2 regions of the Exiguobacterium sp. FD-YE-25-4 genome follow, and region 2 is predicted to be linked to the other one. Evidence: predicted binding sites of a transcription regulator. Region 2 holds the regulator's gene; the other holds the start of a gene.

Region 1 (9,836 bases), 510 kb from region 2:
GTCGCCAACGATTTGACGCTCGACGACACGCGGCGCATGCTCTTAATCACCGGACCGAACATGTCCGGTAAATCGACGTATATGCGTCAATTCGCCTTGATCGCCATCTTGCATCAAATCGGGTCGTTCGTGCCGGCTGAAGCGGCTGAGATTCCATTGTTTGATCGAATCTTTACCCGCATCGGTGCGGCCGATGACTTGGTGAGCGGCCAGTCGACGTTCATGGTCGAGATGACGGAGACACGCCAAGCGGTGACAGAGGCGACCGAACACAGCCTCATCTTGCTCGATGAGATCGGTCGGGGGACGTCGACGTATGACGGCATGGCGCTCGCCCAGGCTATCGTCGAATACATCGCTTCGACAATTGGAGCGAAGACGTTGTTCTCGACCCACTATCACGAGCTGACCGTGCTCGAAGACACGATCCCTGCTCTTGAGAACGTGCACGTCCGCGCCATCGAGCGAGACGGGCGTGTCGTGTTTCTACATGAAGTACATCCGGGGCGGGCCGATAAGTCGTACGGGATTCATGTCGCCGAGCTCGCTGAATTGCCCCGTGATTTGATTGAACGGGCGCGGACCATCTTGTCTCAACTTGAGACGGACTCGAAACCGGAACGGGCAGCTGTTGAAAATCCGGGAACGGCAGAACCCGTGGCCCAACTATCGCTCTTTGAGGCGGAAGACGAGATTAAACGACAATTGCTCGAACTCGATTTGTTGGCGATGAACCCGATCGAGGCGATGCAAGCGCTCTATGCGCTCCAACAATCCGCGAAGAAGGGGTGAGTCGATGGGAATCATTCAAGAGTTACCGGAACAACTGGCCAACCGAATCGCGGCTGGCGAAGTCGTCGAGCGACCGGCCTCGGTCGTGAAAGAGCTCGTCGAGAACGCGATTGACGCCGGCGCCACCAAAATCGAAGTCGATTTGGAGGAAGCGGGCATCCGGCTCATTAAAGTCCGCGATAACGGGCACGGGTTTTATGAAGAGGACGCCCCGCGCGCCTTTTTACGTCATGCGACGAGTAAGATTCGGGACGAGCACGACTTGTTCCGGATTCGCACGCTCGGCTTCCGGGGCGAGGCGCTCGCCTCGATTGCTTCGGTTAGCCATGTGACGCTGAAGTCACGCCGGGCCGAGGAAGACGGGTTCGAGATGACGCTTCAAGGCGGCGTTGTCACGGCGCAAACACCGGCCGCGGCGAACGTCGGGACGGAGATAGCCGTCAGTCAATTGTTCTATAATACACCAGCCCGATTGAAGTATTTGAAAACGTCCGCGACGGAACTGGCGAGCATCACCGACACGTTGAACCGGATTGCCTTGTCCCACCCGGAAGTGCGCCTCACGGCGTTCCATGAAGACAAGGAACTACTCAGGACGAGCGGGAACGGAGACATCAAACAAGTCATGCTCGCCATCTATGGCCGACAAGTCGCGGCCCAAATTGTCACGGCGTCGAGTAAGACGAACGACTATAGTTTGAGCGCCCATCTCGTCCGTCCGGAAGTGACGCGTTCGAACAAGCAGTACGTGACACTCATTTTGAACGGGCGAAGCATTAAAAACTTCGCTTTGACCCAAAGTGTGCTCGAAGGCTACCACACGCTGCTACCGATTGGTCGTTATCCGATCGCTGTCCTCGAAGTGAACATGGACCCGATGCTGATCGATGTCAACGTCCATCCGACGAAACGAGAAGTTCGGCTTTCAAAAGAGAAAGAGCTCTGTCAATTGATTCGCGAGACGGTCCAACTGACACTCCGGGAACAGCGTTTAATCCCGTCGGTCAAACCGAAAGAGCGACCGGTCAATCGGACCGAACAAGAGCGACTTGATTTCACGGTTGAACGGGCGCCGGTCACGGATGAAGCGCCGACGTGGAACTATCCAATTCCACGTGAGCCTGTCACGTCACCGAGTCGATGGTCGCCGACCCCGCTCGTCAATGAAGCGCCTGAGCCGATAGAGTCGACGGTCGAATCGGAAACAATCGAGACGAAAGGAGAGCGGTTGCCGCCGCTCGACGTCATCGGTCAATTGCATGCGAGTTATATCGTCTGTGGTGCCGAGGACGGGATGTACGTCATTGACCAACACGCGGCCCAGGAACGAATCAAATATGAGTTGTTTTACGAGCAGCTCGGGAATCCTGACAAGGAATACCAGTTGTTGCTGCTTCCGCTCACGCTCGAGTTCACGCAAGAAGAGGCGCTCGCGATTGAAGAAGTCACTCCGCTTTTAAAAGAAGCAGGTCTCGAATTGGAGCCGTTCGGCGGCAATACGTTCCTCGTTAGAGAGATTCCGACGTGGTACCCGCAACACGATTTAGAAGGAACGGTCCGTGATTTGATAGAGATGGCGATCCGGGATCGCTCCATTGACATCGCTAAATATCGGGAAGATGCGTCGATTTTGATGGCGTGCAAACGGTCGATTAAAGCAAACCATCCGTTGAACCACGAGATGATGCGGCAATTGCTTCACGATTTGAATCAGACGACGTCTCCGTACACGTGTCCGCACGGACGTCCGATTTTAGTGAAGTGGAGCACGTACGAGCTCGAGAAGCTATTTAAACGCGTTATGTGACACGCCTGTAATCTTTTCTTAACCTCCTGTTACGTTTATGGATAGGTGGCTATGGGAACAATATACACATGTCACTCAACGCATCGAGGTTGAGAGGTGGCTTTTTCACTGCCTCACCCTCAAGATGTAGACATGATCGATAAACCAGTAGGGGGAAAAGATTATGGCAGACACGCTTAAAGTAACGAAACGAGAATTACGACCACGTTCGGTCCGCGCTAACTTGCGTAAAGAAGGAAAAGTGTTAGGTGTCGTTTACGGCTACAAAGTTGAAAGCACACCGGTCGCATTCGAAGAGATGGCACTTCGTAAGATTCTTCGTGAACACGGCGACAACGCTTTGATCGAACTCAATATCGATGGTAAGAAAGTGAACACACTCGTTCACGGGACAGAAGTCGACCCATTCACGAACGAATACAAGCACGTCGAATTTATGGCAGTGAAGATGGACGAAGCGACAGAAGTCGAAGCGGACGTCACACTCGTCGGCGACGCGAAAGGCGTCAAAGAAGGCGGCTACTTGGCACAGACGCTCTACAAAGTAACGGTCTCGGCAACACCAGCCAACATTCCGGAGCGTATCGAGCTTGATGTTTCTGAACTCGGCATCGGTGACTCGCTCACTGTCGCTGATATTCCAGAGAACAAAGATTACGAAATCGTATCTGAGGGTGATCTTCAAATCGCATCGGTGAATGAACCGGTGGCGGTCGAAGACCTTGAAGCTGATACAGCGACAGAAGGCGAAGTTGAAGCGACTGAAGAGGCGTCAGAAACTTCAACGGAAGAGTCGGAAGAGGCTTCTGAAAACAAAGAATAATCATTTCGAACGGCCCTTTGCGAAGGGTCGTTTTTTTCTAGTCACAAATCCGACAAATGTAAACGATTACGATGTGAAAAATGTGTCAACATGTGGAAGGGGCGATTGCAATTTATTCGTTTCGGGCTTATATTGTTAATGATTTCACATGTTCGTTCTTATTATAATGGTTTCATTCAAACAGAAAGAAGGGTTTGTGACATGGCATCAATGGAAATCCATGCACTCGAATCGTTGCGGAAGAAAGCGCAGGCATCTTCGCAAATGATTCATTATCGGCCAATGGAGTACTTTTTACGAGCAATGCTCGCGGGGATCTTTATCGGATTCGCTTCAATTTTCACACTGAAAGTCGTCAACGGAATGTATTTGATCGATTCTCCGTTCACAACGCTCATCGGAGGATTCTCATTCGGGATCGCCCTCGTCATGATCATCTATGGCGGAGCCGAACTGTTCACCGGGAATACGATGTACTTCACAACCTCGACGATGCGGGGGTACACGACGCTCAGCGACACGATGCTCGTCTGGTTGCTCTGCTTTGTCGGGAATGCGCTCGGTGGCGTTTTGTTCGCTTTGCTGCTCGCGCCGACCGGTGTCATCCAAGAACTTGGGATGGACAACTGGCTGTTCTCAGTCGTCGAAAGCAAGATGCACCATACGACGGTCGAAATTTTCTTCCGCGCGATCTTCTGCAACTGGATGGTCTGTCTTGCCATCTTCTTGCCGAAGCAAATGAAAAACGAGTTCGCCCAAATCTTCTCGATGATCTTCCTCGTCGCCGTTTTCTTCGCCTCAGGATTTGATCACGTCATCGCCAACTTCGTCTTGTTCGCCCTCACGCTCGTCGTCCCGCATCCTGAGGCGATCAGCTTTGCCGGCGCGATCCACAACTTGATTCCAGCCACGTTCGGGAATATCATCGGTGGCGCGTTGTTCATGGGTGCGATCTATACGTGGTTAAACGCGAAAGGCTTGCGTGAAGCCCAAGAATCGGAAGCAACGGAAGAAGTCGAATTGAAAATTGTGAAACCTGCCAAAGAAGTATAAGGTAGCTCACGACAACGAGCAGTCGAGTCCACGTCAGTGGCTCGACTGTTTTTGCGTTTTTATCACAAGCATTGATCACAATTTCGACTTCACATCTCAAGAGCAAAACATGACATAATCTATATATGGAACTTGAGCGAGTAATTAACTCGCTTGTAATCAATATATAGTGAGGTGATGCGGAGTGAATATGCTCCAGCTTTATGAAGATGTCTGTGTTCTCCCAGATCAGGACCTCGTACAAGAGAACGCCAACGTCGACGGGAAATCACCACTTGGGAAATTGGCACGATTATCCTCAGAAGTATCAAAACAATTGTCGACGACATATCTATTATCAGAACGGTCACGTCAAGCCGTCGAGGATAATTTTTTGTATATCCATGACGCCGACTACTATGTGACAGGATCGACGACGTGTTGTCAAATCCCACTCGGTGATCTACTCACGAACGGATTTCATACCGGGCACGGGACGATTCGACCGCCCCAGGATATCCGCTCGGCGATGGCGCTCGCTTCGATCATTCTTCAAGCGAACCAAAACATGCAGCATGGCGGTCAAGCTTTCCCGATGTTTGATGTCGACCTCGCACCGTATGTCGAAAAGACGTATGAACGTCAGCTCGAGCGGCTCAAAAAGCTACCAGTCGAATGGACGACCGAGCAACTCTTTGAAACTGCCGAGTCTGAAACAATTGCGGCGACGTATCAAGCGTGTGAGGCGTTCATCCACAACGCCAACTCGATGCACTCACGTGGTGGCGGACAAGTACCGTTCGTTTCCATCAATTACGGCACCGACACGAGCCGGTGGGGACGAGTATTCATTCGAGAGTTGCTGCGTGCGACCGAGCGAGGGCTCGGTAACGGGGAGACGCCGATTTTCCCGATTCAAATCTTTAAAGTGAAAGAAGGGGTCAACTTCCATGAGGACGATCCGAACGTCGACTTGTTCCGTCTCGCCTGTCGTGTGACGGGCAAGCGGTTATTCCCGAACTTCTCGTTCGTCGATGCTCCGTTCAACCTTCAATACTACGACGGGACGCACGGCTCGGAAGTCGCCTACATGGGTTGTCGGACACGGGTGATGGGGAATCGACATGGTGCCGAGACGTCGATTGGACGAGGCAACTTATCATTTTCGACGTTGAACTTGGTGAAAATGGCACTCGTCTCCTCGGATATCCATACTTTTTATGAGACGCTCGACGCTTACGTCGACGTCGCCATCGATCAATTACTCGAACGATTCGACTATCAAGCGAAGCGGCATGCCGACGAATTTCGGTTCCTCTATGCCCAATACGTCTGGCGGGGTGGAGAGAGACTCGGTCCAGAAGACGATCTTCGCGAGGTACTGAAGCAAGGGACGCTCTCGGTCGGATTTATCGGTCTCGCCGAAGCGCTTCGTGTTCTCACAGGTGGCACGCATGCCGAGTCGCGAGAGGCGGAACGGCTTGGGCTCGATATCGTCACTCATTTACGTGATCGAATGAAGCAGGCATCGGAACGATACGATTTGAACTTTTCTCTCTTGGCGACCCCGGCCGAAGGATTGTCGGGTAAATTTGTGACGAGAGATCAGCAATCGTTTGGGATGATTGAAGGTGTGACCGACCGCGCCTTTTATACGAACTCGTTTCATGTGCCCGTGTATCAATCGGTCTCGATTCGCGATAAAGTCCGTCTCGAAGCGCCTTACCACGCGCTCTGTGATGCGGGTCATATCACGTATGTCGAAGTCGACGGATCGCTCGCCCATAATGCGGAAGCGGTCGAAGCGATCGTCCGGCTCATGCGGACCGAGAACATTGGCTACGGGTCGATCAACCATCCGGTCGACCGTTGTGGCAACTGCGGCCTTGAAGGGATCATCGACGAAGCGTGCCCGACATGTGGCGAGCATGAACGAATTGAACGGATCCGTCGCATCACCGGCTACTTGGTCGGGACGATGGACCGGTGGAATTCGGCAAAACGAGAAGAAGAACGAGCGAGGGTGAAGCATCATGCGCGTCCTATCCGTACTTGAAGAATCGGTCGTCGACGGTCCAGGCATTCGCACGGTCATCTTTACGGCAGGCTGCCCGCACCGTTGCCCTGGGTGTCATAATCCAGAATCTTGGAATCCACGTGGAGGACAAGACGTCTCGGTCGCGGACTTACTCGCTCAAATCGAACAATCAGGCTGGGACGGGGTGACGATTTCAGGCGGGGAACCATTTCTGCAACCGGAAGAATTGGCACGGCTCGTCGACGGATGTAAGGTCCTGCAAAAAAACGTTTGGGTGTATACGGGCTATACGCTCGAACAGTTGCAAGCCATGCACGACGAATTCGTCACAAGCGTGCTCGACCGTGCCGATGTGCTCGTCGATGGGCGTTTCGAACAGCCGCTCATGGACCGGTCGCTCCGGTTTCGGGGATCGAGCAACCAGCGGATTATTTTCTTAAACAAAGCGTAATCGGGGCCGTCGGGTCCCGATTTTTTGTATACTAGCAAAAAAGGGGGAATTTTGATGAAATGGTGTAGTTTTCAAGTTGAAGGAGAGCAGAGGGTCGGTGTCGTGGCAGGAGAGTTCGTCTATGACGTCAGTGACCAATTACATACGACTTCGTTGTTAGAAGTCATCGCGCGTGAGTTTGAACCGGATGTCGATTTAGATGTCGCGCCAAGGCTGGCGCTTCAAGACGTCACGTTCGTCGCACCGTATCGTCCGCTCAAAAATGTCATCTGTATCGGGAAAAATTACGAAGAGCATGTGAAAGAGATGGATACGGCGGGGGCCGGTAAGCTCGTCATCTTCACGAAAGCGCCGACCTCGGTCGTCGGCCCAGAGGCTGTCGTCGAACGTCACCCCGAATTGACCGACCAGCTCGACTATGAAGGCGAACTCGCCGTCATCATCGGGAAATCAGGGCGGGATATTGACGACGTCGATGCCCATATTTTTGGTTACACGATTCTGAACGACATCACGGCCAGGGATGTGCAAAAACAACACGTCCAGTTTTTCCGCGGTAAATCGTTCGATACGTTCTGTCCGATGGGGCCGTATATCGTCACACCGGATGAGCTCTCGTTCCCACTCACGATTCAAACGGTTGTCAATGGCGAGACACGTCAAGATGGGTCGACGGCGGATATGATTCGCCCGATCGAAGAGTTAATTCGGACTTTGTCAAAGGGCATGACACTTGAAGCAGGAGACATCATCGCGACCGGCACACCGGCCGGGGTCGGCCACGGCATGAAGCCGCCCGTCTATCTCCAATCAGGAGACACGGTCGAAGTGAGCATCACGGGACTCGGGACGCTCCGAAACGTCATCGTCTGACCCAATTGACGCAAATTGTGAAGAATCTTGTAATCGATGCTTCATTTCCGCAAAACGATGACTATGCCTCTTATACTAAGGGTAGAACAAAGAGGAAACATCATATAGGAGATGATTACACATGGAACGCAATGATCGTCCAACAGAATCAAATGAACAAAATCACCGCGAGGATTGGCTCGATACCGAGCTCGGCTCGTCAGAACAACGACAAGAACCGTCGCGCGCAGAGCAACCGGCCCGACCATCGTTCGTCGGCCGGATGTTCCCTGGGTTTGTCGGCGGCGTGATTGGTGCCGTCTTGACTGGCGCCATCGCTTTTCCGTTCATCGATCAAGTGCCGACAAATGTGTCTGATACGAACGTGACGTCGGAAGGGTCGCCGGTCCAGACGACGTCTACGACAACGGACAGCTCGGTCACCGATGCGGTCGCGACCGCACAGCCTGCTGTCGTGACGGTGAACAATTTCGCGTCAAACGGTTTTTCAAGTGAAGCTGTCGAAGCCGGGGTCGGCTCGGGTGTCATCTATAAGAAAGACGGCGACTCGGCTTACATCGTCACGAACCATCACGTCGTCAACGGTGCTGACCGTTTGACCGTGACATTCAATGACGGATCGACAGCGGACGCCAAATTGATGGGTAGCGACGCCACGTATGACTTGGCCGTGCTCGAAGTCGATGCGGACAAAGTCTCGTCCGTCATCTCGATTGGAAAGTCGAGCGAGTTGAAACCGGGGCAAACCGTCGTCGCCATCGGGAACCCGCTCGGCCAGTTTGAGAACTCGGTCACACGCGGCGTCGTCTCGTCGACGTCACGTCTCGTCCCGGTCGATACGGATGAGAACGGACAAGCCGACTTCAACGCCGAAGTCATTCAGACGGACGCGGCCATCAACCCGGGTAACTCCGGTGGCGCGTTAATCAACGAATCAGGACAATTGATTGGGATCAACTCGATGAAAATCGCGACCGACTCGGTCGAAGGGGTCGGCTTCTCCATCCCGGTCGATATCGCTTTGCCGCTCATCAATCAAATCGAACAGACGGGCGAAGTGAATCATCCATCGCTCGGCGTCTCGCTTCGGGACGTGTCGGAGTTCCCACCGGGGTACTTGACCGAGCAAATCAATTTGCCGGAGTCGGTGACGTCGGGCACGATCATCGTTGAAGTGCAAGCGAACAGTTCGGCTGCACGGGCAGGACTTGAGGCACGCGATGTCATCGTGAAAATCAACGACCAGGCTGTCTCATCGTTCATCGACCTGCGGAGTGAACTGATTCGAGACACGGACGGGACCGTCACAATCGAATACGTTCGTGACGGTAAGACCGAAACGGTCGATGTCGAGATTCAAAACGCAAATGGAGACGCACTGTAAAGATGGGCACGCAGCCCATCTTTTTTGTTATGCTTAGAAAAAAGGAGGGGTTCAGTTGATTCGTAAACTATACGGGATTTTATTTCTAGGGGCCGGCATCATGCACTTCATTCAGGAACGGGCGTTCATGTCGATTATTCCGAAATCATGGCCGTTCAAACGATTCATGGTCCAGGCAAGCGGGGTCATCGAGGTCGTCTATGGTGTGTTGTTGCTCATGAACAAAGGGACGCGCTTCGTGAAAGGGACATTACCCGCTTTCTTAATCGCGGTGTTCCCGGCCAATATCAACATGGCGCTCAAACCGTCGAAACTAGGCAAAATACCGCTCCCAAAATGGGTCACGTGGGCCCGATTGCCGCTGCAGTGGCTCTTAATCAAAGGGGTCAAAAAAATATAAGTACATATGGGGGAATTGATCATGACGACGAACGTATTGAACTGGTTTGAGCATTTTCATGCTCATCCGGAAGTGAGCTGGAAAGAGGTTGAGACGACGAAGACGATTGCCGACATCTTGACGTCATGGCAAGTCCGTCACGAGACGTTTGCGGACGTGACCGGGGTCATCGCAGAGATTGGGCAAGGTGATGACGTCATCGCTGTCCGGGCCGATATCGATGCCTTATGGCAACA
Region 2 (9,836 bases):
AATAAACTACTACTTCTTGATGGAAACTCACTCACATATCGTGCGTTTTTCGCGCTGCCTCCGATGACGGATGCGAGCGGTCGAAATACGAACGCCGTGTACGGGTTCACCATGATGTTGTTAAAACTGATGGAAGACGAGCAACCGACGCATTTCGCGGTCGCATTTGATGCGTCGAAGAAGACATTCCGGCACGACACGTATGCTGACTATAAGGGGGGACGGCAGAAGACCCCGGGGGAACTCCGCGAGCAATTCCCGATTGTCCGCGAGATTTGTGAGGCGTTCGGGATCAAAGTGCTCGAACTCGACCAGTACGAGGCCGACGATATTATCGGGACGCTCTCAAAAAATGAGGCGTTCGATCAAGTGACGGTCGTCACTGGGGATAAAGATTTACTGCAACTGATTGACGATCGCGTCACCGTCTATTTGACGAAGCGTGGGATCACCGATGTGGAGACGATGGACGCGGCGGCGTTCAAAGAGCGCTATGACGGTCTCACCCCGCTCCAAATGATCGATTTGAAAGGCTTAATGGGGGATAAGTCCGATAATATCCCCGGAATCCCGGGGGTTGGTGAGAAGACGGCGCTTAAACTGCTCACGGCTTACGGATCTGTCGAAGGACTATATGAACATACGCATGAATTAAAAGGGAAACAAAAAGAGAAAGTCGAGGCGAACGAGCGGGAAGCACTCATGTCGAAACAATTGGCGACAATCTATACGGACGTCCCGATCGATATTAGCACGGACGACCTTACGTTCCATCCGTATGACGCTGGAAAAGTGAAGCCGTTGTTCATGAGCCTTCAGTTCAAATCGCTTCTGAGCAAACTGAACCTTGAAGCGTCGAGCGAGGAAGCGGTCGAAGCGCGTGAGGTGAATCATATCGCGATCGACGAGCAAGATTTGACAGAAGCGGTCCTCATCCTCGAGCAACTCCGTGACGACTATTTCGAAGAACCGGTCATCGGTGTGGCCATCGCCTCGAAAGCCGGCGTGACGGTCGGCGATGTGTCGCTTTTAGACGTCCCGGCAGTACGAGACTGGTTGGCCGACGAGAACCGAGCCACGATTTGTCTCGATGCGAAACAGACGATCGTCCAATTGAAGCGACATGGTGTGACGCTCCGAGGCTATGACGATTTGCTCGTCGCCGGATATTTGCTGAACCTGTCGGGCGGGACGACACTCGATTCGATTGCCGCTCATTTCGATTACACGTTACCGGAAGACGAGGCGGTTTATGGTAAGGGTGCGAAGCTGCACGTCCCGGAACAGGACGTGCTCGAGCAACATCTCGGCGAGAAGGCGATGGCGATCTTGACGCTGTTCGTAAACGTCGGCAAAGAACTCGACCAAAACGAACAGACGTCGCTGTATGAAGATTTGGAACGTCCGCTCGCCTCGGTGCTTGCAGAGATGGAGTGGGCCGGGATTCACGTCGACGTGGCGACGCTGAAAGTGATGGAAGACGATTTGCGGGAACGGTTGCTTCAACTCGAGGCGGAGATTCACAGTCTCGCCGGTGAGGCGTTCAATATCAACTCGCCGAAACAGCTCGGCGTCATCCTATTCGAGAAGTTGGCGTTGCCACCGGTCAAAAAGACGAAGACCGGTTACTCGACGGCAGCGGACGTGCTCGAGAAACTCGCGCCGCTCCATCCGATCGTCGAACATATTATGCATTTCCGTGAGCTCGGCAAGTTGCAATCGACATATGTCGAAGGCTTGCAAAAAGTCATCAAAGACGACGGGAAGATCCATACCCGCTATACGCAGACGTTGACGCAGACCGGACGGTTGTCCTCGGTCAACCCGAACTTACAGAACATCCCGATCCGCCTGGAAGAAGGGCGGCGCATTCGCAAGGCGTTCACCGCGAGTGAGGCCGACTGGATGCTGTATGCGGTCGACTATTCGCAAATCGAGCTTCGGATCATGGCCCACATGTCGCAAGATGAGAAGATGCTCGAGGCGTTCCTCCATGATGAGGATATCCATACGTCGACGGCTGCCAACGTGTTCCGAGTCGCCAAAGAAGAAGTGACATCGCTCATGCGTCGCCAAGCCAAAGCCGTCAACTTCGGCATCATTTACGGCATTAGCGACTATGGGCTGTCGCAAAACCTCGGCATTAGCCGAAAAGAAGCACAGACGTTCATCGATACGTATTTCGAGCAGTTCCCAGGTGTGAAACGGTTCATGGATGCCGCGATCGAACGGGCGCGGGAACACGGTTATGTTGAGACGATGCTGAAGCGTCGCCGCAATATCCCGGACATCCATTCCCGCAACTTCAACTTGCGCGGTTTCGCGGAACGTACAGCGATCAACACGCCGATTCAAGGGACGGCCGCCGATATTATCAAAAAAGCGATGATTGATGTCGACGTGGCACTCCGTGAGTCAGGACTTCAGTCGAAATTATTGCTTCAAGTCCACGATGAACTTATCTTTGAAGGACCTAAAGCAGAAATGGACTCGCTCGAGACGATCGTTAAACAAGCGATGGAACACACGGTCACCTTGGACGTGCCGCTCCGCGCGGACGGTTCGTTCGGTGAGACATGGTTCGACACGAAATAAAGACGAGAAAGGAAATCGATATGCCAGAATTACCAGAAGTGGAGACAGTCTGTCGCCGATTGCGGCCATTCGTCTCGGGAAAAACAATTGCAAATGTCGAGGTGCTCGACGCAAAAATCATTCGAGGTCACGAACCGGAGATTTGGAAACAACAGTTGCTCGACGAGACGATTCAAGACGTCGAGCGACGCGGCAAGTTCATTTTGTTCAAATTGACGAACGGCTATCTCGTTTCGCATCTGCGAATGGAAGGGAAATTCTTCCCGCATGACGAAATGGTCAGTCCGGTCAAGCATACGCATGTCGTCTTCACCTTCACGGACGGGACGACGCTTCATTATAACGATGTCAGGAAGTTCGGGACGATGGAGTTGAAGACGAATGAAGAGTTGTTTGTGACACCGCCATTGTCGCTGCTCGCCCTCGAACCGTTCGATCCTGAAGTGACAGCGGAGACGCTTCACAGCCGTCTGAAGCGGATGAACGTTCGTGCGATCAAGACGGCGCTGCTCGATCAATCGATTTTCGTCGGGCTCGGCAATATTTATGTCGATGAGACGTTATATCGGGCCGGTGTCCATCCGACCCGTCCGGCAGCGACACTCTCGCTTGACGAGGTCCGTCGGGTGCATCAAGAGGCTGTGGCCGTATTGACGGAAGCGATTGAACGAGGCGGAAGCACGATTCGGAGCTATACGAATCCGGATGGGGCGAGCGGGACGTATCAAGAGACACTGTATGTATATGGACAGACCGGGGAGCCATGTAAGCGATGCGGCCAACCGATTGAAAAGATGAAATTAGGCGGACGGGGCACCCATTACTGTCCGCACTGCCAACAGTAAGAGGTGGACATGATGTTGAAGATTGGTTTGACAGGTGGAATTGCGACAGGAAAGTCGACCGTATCCAGACTGTTTCGAAAGCAGGGCATCCCGATCATCGACGCCGACAAGATGGCACGGATCGTCATCGAGCCAGGCGGCAAAGCGTTCGCGGGCGTCCGCGAGGCGTTCCCGCAATGTTTCACGGGCGACGAGTTGAACCGCCAGGCGCTCGGACGAGAAATCTTTCATGATGATGCCAAACGTCAGTTGCTGAATCAGCTCATGCATCCGGCCATCCGAGAAGAGATGCTCGAGGAGATGCGCGGATACGAGGCTGCAGGGGAGACGGTCGTCATATTCGATATCCCGCTCTTGTTCGAGGGAACGATGCGGGACCTCGTCGATTATACGGTCGTCGTCTATTGCCGTGAAGAGATTCAACTGATGCGTCTCATGGAGCGCAACGGGTTGACGAAAGAAGAAGCGCTCGCTCGGATCCATGCGCAAATGCCGATCGAAGAGAAGAAACAACAGGCTGATTTTTTAATCAACAACAACGGTGCGTTAGGCGACTTGTCGGCCCAAGTGGTCCGCCTCGTCGAACAATTTGAAGACATGAAAAAAGAAGGCGACTGACGACGCCTTCTTTTTTTGTTCAGTTGAGTGGGTCTGAGTCAGGCTTCCCTTTTTTCCACGTGTCGAAGATGGCGCGTCCGTCGCTCGGATGGCCGTTCGAATAGTAAATCGGATAGAGTGAGAAGAAGACATAATAGAACGAGAAGTATGCGAACTGGTACGTGTAAATTGTCGGCTCGATCTCTCGCGTCAAGATGAAGGCGTTCACAATCAAAATACTCGATAAGTTAAAAATTGAACCGCCCGCGTAGACGAGACTCCGCGTCAGGCGATTGCTGTACTTCAAGTCACTGAATTGGCACCAGGCGTCATAAAAATAAACGCGGTTAAATTGAAGGCGTCCGATTTTAAACAATTTTTTCCCGGTCCCAATCTCCATGTCGAGCGAACCCCCAAATAGTTTCGCGAAGAAGAAATGACCGAATTGATGGATAATCGTCACAATCGGTAAGATGATGAAAAATGAGATGACAAATTTATCTAGGTCTGTCCAATCAAACATATAGTCTTAGCTCCTTTCCAAGCTCTACACCAAATTTCCCTCTTTTTCAAATCTGAAACTGTAAAAAAGTGAAAAAAATGTGACGATTCATAGTGAAAACGCTTCCAATTTTCCGTTATAATGGTGTCGTAACGCAGAAAAAAGGGGGATTCAGAATGGGGACGAAAGTTGCAATCAATGGATTTGGTCGAATCGGCAGAATGGTATTTCGGAAGTTGATGCTCGAAGGGCGTCACGACGTGGTCGCCATCAATGCGAGTTATCCGGCGGAAACGCTCGCGCACTTGATCAAACACGACACGGTCCACGGACCGTTCACACTGACGGTCCGAGCGCATGGGGATGCGCTCGAAGTCGATGGGAAACGCATCATGCTCGTATCCGAGCGAGACCCGGAGCGATTGCCGTGGGCTGAACTCGGTGTCGAGATCGTCATCGAGGCGACGGGGAAATTCAATTCTGATGTCGGGGCGAAAAAACATTTGACGGCCGGTGCGAAAAAAGTCATTTTGACGGCACCAGGAAAAGGCGAGTTGCGGACGATTGTCATGGGGGTGAACGATCGGGATTATTTACCGGAGCACGATCACGTCATTTCGAACGCCTCGTGTACGACGAACTGTCTCGGCCCGGTCGTCAAAGTATTGGATTCGACGTTCGGGATTGAAACGGGGCTCGTGACGACGGTGCATGCCTATACGAACGATCAAAACAATATCGACAATCCGCATAAAGATTTGCGTCGTGCCCGTGCTTGTGGCAGTTCCATTATACCGACTTCGACTGGTGCTGCGAAAGCCATCGGGCTCGTCTTGCCGGAACTTCAGGGCAAATTGAACGGGATGGCGCTACGAGTGCCGACGCCGAACGTCTCGCTCGTCGATCTCGTCGTCGAGTTGCGTCGAGATGTGACGGTCGACGAAGTGAATCAGGCGTTCGAGCGTGCTGCACACGGGGAAATGACAGGCGTGCTCGGCGTCTCGAACGAACCGCTCGTCTCGATCGACTTCAATGGAGATGAGCGTTCGTCAATCATCGATGCCGATTCGACGATGGTGCTCGGGGGCAATCATGTCAAAGTGCTCGCTTGGTACGACAACGAATGGGGCTATTCGTGCCGCGTCGTCGACTTGTTGGACATGGTCGCGAGCTACCTGCAAATCGGACAACAAGAAACCCACGTCTGAAAAAATATATTTATCTAAAAATATTTTTAAAGAATTGAAACAAATGTCTTGTAACGACGTCCTAAACAAGATACACTCTAACTCGTGAACTTCAATTGGTCTGACAAACGCAACTTAAAGGGTTAGGACCTCTTAGGACTAACTTGCCCCCGTGGTTGTGGGCGATTCAGGCACAAAGTGAGTGATCATCAACTACTTTGAGACCATTGATGTAAAGGGGGATCCACTAATATGGATACTATGGGACGTCACATTATTACAGAACTTTGGGAGTGCAATCCCGACAAATTAAACGATATCGACTACATCGAGCGCTTATTCGTCGATGCAGCACTTCGTTCGGGCGCTGAAGTCCGCGAAGTCGCTTTCCACAAATTTGCGCCGCACGGTGTAAGTGGAGTCGTTATCATTTCAGAATCACACTTAACGATTCATAGTTTCCCAGAGCATGGCTACGCATCAGTCGATGTGTTCACATGTGGGGATCGAATCGATCCAGCTACAGCCTCGCAATACATTGCAGAAGGCTTGGAAGCAAAAGTTCGTGAAGATGTGAAACTTGACCGTGGGATGGGACCGATTCGTGTTCCTGAAGCGCAAGTGGCAATCAGCAAATAATCAGATTGACCTTATGAGGCTGGCCGATTTTCGGTCAGCCCTTTTAATTGTTTTGTTAACCGCTTAATTTTGATATGCTTAACCTATATAAATAAGGTGTCGAGGTGGATAATGGGATTATTTGATAAGTTTCAAACACATGTCCAAACGGACGATTCGCATAAAAATGAGGCGTTACGGACGCGTTACGTGGCGGCATCGCCAAGCGCCGTGCTCACATGGCTCCGCGAACGGATTCAAGCAGAAGGTCAAACGGTTCGCCGGGTCGATGCAGACCGGGGCGAAGTGGCGTTTCATGGAGACGGATGGGACGCATTGGCGACCATCGTCCAAGTGGACGGCGGACGCACGGCCGTCGATTTTACATTGAACCGTGACCAGATGCTCGGACCGGACCTCGGTCAAATCGTCACCACATATTATGAGGCGCTATCCGTGAAGTTCCCGCTCCGCGCCATCGGGAATCAATCTGTCGAACGATAAGGAGGGCTGAGCATGCGTTGTCCTAAATGCGATCATAATGGAACGAGAGTGCTCGACTCCCGGCCAGTACAAGATTTCTATTCGATTCGTCGCCGTCGCGAATGCGAGGAGTGCGGCTATCGCTTTACCACGTTTGAAACGGTCGAACAGACACCGCTCATCATCGTCAAAAAAGACGGGAATCGGGAAGAGTTCAGCCGTGAGAAAGTGCTTCGCGGGATTATTCGGGCGTGCGAGAAACGTCCGGTCACGCTGGAGCAACTTGAAGGTGTGGTCACGAAAGTCGAACAACAGTTACGCGCCCTCGGCCAGTCCGAGATTCCGAGTGAACAGGTTGGGGAGCTCGTCATGAACGAGCTCGCGCGGGTCGACGAAGTGGCATACGTCCGCTTCGCGTCCGTCTATCGCCAGTTCAAAGATATCTCTGTGTTCTTTAAAGAACTAGAAGATTTAATGAAGCAAGAAAAATCGACCAACTAAACGGGCGGCCTGCTGGTCGCCTTTTTTCAAGGGAGACCTACCATGGAAAAAGAACGAATCCTGTACGGAACTGACGAACTGTTGATCATGAGCACCGGACTCATCGATCGCGAGTCGTATCAGTCGCTGTACCATTTATATCAGCCGGTCATCGGAGTGAAGGCGCTCGCGATGTATCAGACGCTTTGGAGCGAGCTGAAGCCCGGGAAAATGAAATCGAACTATATGTCACATAGCGCGCTTTGTGAGATGCTCGATTACTCGATCAACGAGCTGACAGACTGTCTGTTCCGGCTCGAAGCGATCGGTCTCGTCCGGACGTATAAGACGAAAGACGAGCGCTTGACCCAGTACGTGTATCAACTGCGGGTCCCGCTCGCGCCCCATACGTTCTTGAACGACGGGCTCTTGTCGAGCTTTCTTTTCTATAAAGTCGGAGAAGTCCGCTTCAAACAGTTACAAGGTCGATTCACGATTGATCCGTTGCCGGCCGGAATCATTGAAGTGACGAAAGACTTTAATGAAGTGTTCGACGTCAAAGGGGTCAATCATATGGCGTTCACACAAAAGAACTACGAGAAACCTGACCGCGCCAAAATCGAGATCAACTATACGTTCGATATGGAAATCGTCAAAAAGTTGACGAACTTTCCCGTCGGCTTCTTCACGAAGAAGCTCGATGAGACGATCACGAAGCTTGCCTACGTTTCACAAATCGATGAAGAGACGATGGCCGAGATGTTGAAGGAGTACTTCGTCCACGAGGCGTATCTACCGCTCAGCGAGCAAGAGAAACGCGACGGCTGCCGTCAGATGGTGTTGCAGTTGAAGAAAAAACAGACGCGCCATCGGAAAGTGAAGTCGGATGAGACGGAGAAGGCAGAAATCGGTGATTTGCATGACGTGACTGTCATGGAAGAAGCGCATCCGCATCAGTACGTGTCGACGTTACGGAAGACGCCACAGTTGTCGAAGAGCGACGAGCAACTCATCATCGACCTCGTCGATACGCTCGGACTCGCGCCAAGTGTCATCAACGCGTTGTTCTATTACTGTATCGAAGTGAAGAAGCAGACTAGGCTCAGTGAGAACTACGTCATGCGGATCGCGACGAGTTGGAAGACGGCAGGCTATTTGAACGCCAAAGACGCGTTGGAACAAGAAGCGACACAAGACGCGCTCATCGAGAAGAAACAGCAGAAGCGGGAGAACGTGCAACAGCGGACGACCGTCGGCTCGAGACGCAAAGACAAGACCGAGATGCCAAAATGGCTCGAGGACGAGGCGAAAGAACAACGGACGTACGATCAAAAACGAAAACAAGAGCTCGAGGCATCGGTTCCAGACGATGCGGAACTCGTCAAGCTGTTAAATGAATTGAAAGAGAAAGGATGAGGGACATGGAACGCATCAATCAAACGCTCGCCCAAATGATGAACCGGAAAGAAGTGCGGGAAGCGTACGAATCGATTCGCCGGCGCACCCTCGAACATCCAGAAGTCGTCGCCTTTTTAAAGGCGCATCCGGAGTTAGACGAGACGGCGGTCGAGGTCGGCTTTACGAAGCTCAGTGAATATGCAGAACAGATGGACGGCAAGAAGCTCGTCGAGGAGCAAGCCGTCATCCCGGGCCATCAGCCGGTGCTCTATGTCGATCTCGGTCAAATCGCGATCCGTTATGAAGAGACGGTCAAGCATCGTCAAGCACGGCGCCAAAAAGAGATGGACCGGAAGTTTAAGAGCTTATTCTTGCCGGAAGAAGTGCGAGAGGCGAGCTTTGAATCGTTCGACTGGTCGGATGACGCCCGTAAAATCGCACTCCGTGAATCGATGCGATTCGTCTCGGGCATGAAGACCCGCCAAAAAGTGAACGGCCTGTACTTACACGGCAGCTTCGGGGTCGGGAAGACGTATTTGCTTGCGGCGATCGCCAACGAACTGAAAGTGGCGGACATCGAGACGATTCTCGTCCACGCCCCGGGATTCGTCTCGGAAGCGAAACGAAAGATCCGGACCGATTCGTTCGACTCATTTTTGACGTCGTTCCAACACGTGCCGGTGTTATTGATCGATGACATCGGTGCCGAGGCGATCAGTCCGTGGGTACGCGACGAGCTGTTCGGGATCATCTTGCAATATCGCATGATGCATCGCTTACCGACGCTTTACAGTTCGAACTTCAGCGGTGAAGAGCTCGAGACGCACTTCTCGATCGACGGTTCGCCGCAGAACAAAATGAAAGCCCAGCGGCTCATGCAGCGCATCTCGACGACGACGACACAAATCGAATTAAAAGGTGAGAACCGACGTCGGTAAAGGGATTGTATTTCTTGAACGAGTTGACTATACTAATAATCATATAACCGATGCATCGAAGAGGACATGAGACGTCGTCACGGGTTTCAAAGCGAGGGAAGACTGGTGAGAGCTTCCTAAACACGCCGATCGCCTTACTCCCTCAGAGCACCGTACGGGCCAATCGTGCGGCGATTCACACTCGTTATCGTGT

The links. Region 2 encodes NrdR, which represses ribonucleotide reductase genes. Its sites were predicted from a motif close to AACACNATATATNGTGTT; they were not measured.
Region 1: a site for NrdR is predicted at 4,632-4,649, ahead of AC13H5_RS07085 (anaerobic ribonucleoside triphosphate reductase). Genes of this name have one in related genera too.

What each region holds. Positions count from the first base shown of each region.
Region 1 covers NZ_CM168041.1:1,367,792-1,377,627, forward strand. Annotated here, with positions in the region: gene mutS (DNA mismatch repair protein MutS) at 1-792, shown strand, start outside; gene mutL (DNA mismatch repair endonuclease MutL) at 797-2,599, shown strand; gene AC13H5_RS07075 (50S ribosomal protein L25/general stress protein Ctc) at 2,763-3,422, shown strand; gene AC13H5_RS07080 (formate/nitrite transporter family protein) at 3,624-4,475, shown strand; gene AC13H5_RS07085 (anaerobic ribonucleoside triphosphate reductase) at 4,666-6,510, shown strand; gene nrdG (anaerobic ribonucleoside-triphosphate reductase activating protein) at 6,488-6,943, shown strand; gene AC13H5_RS07095 (fumarylacetoacetate hydrolase family protein) at 6,998-7,816, shown strand; gene AC13H5_RS07100 (S1C family serine protease) at 7,938-9,200, shown strand; gene AC13H5_RS07105 (DoxX family protein) at 9,256-9,600, shown strand; gene AC13H5_RS07110 (amidohydrolase) at 9,622-9,836, shown strand, end outside.
Region 2 covers NZ_CM168041.1:1,879,048-1,888,883, reverse strand. Annotated here, with positions in the region: gene polA (DNA polymerase I) at 1-2,595, shown strand, start outside; gene mutM (DNA-formamidopyrimidine glycosylase) at 2,616-3,440, shown strand; gene coaE (dephospho-CoA kinase) at 3,453-4,058, shown strand; gene AC13H5_RS09775 (site-2 protease family protein) at 4,078-4,560, opposite strand; gene AC13H5_RS09770 (glyceraldehyde-3-phosphate dehydrogenase) at 4,716-5,747, shown strand; gene speD (adenosylmethionine decarboxylase) at 5,979-6,365, shown strand; gene AC13H5_RS09760 (hypothetical protein) at 6,477-6,848, shown strand; gene nrdR (transcriptional regulator NrdR) at 6,861-7,328, shown strand; gene AC13H5_RS09750 (DnaD domain protein) at 7,371-8,723, shown strand; gene dnaI (primosomal protein DnaI) at 8,729-9,643, shown strand.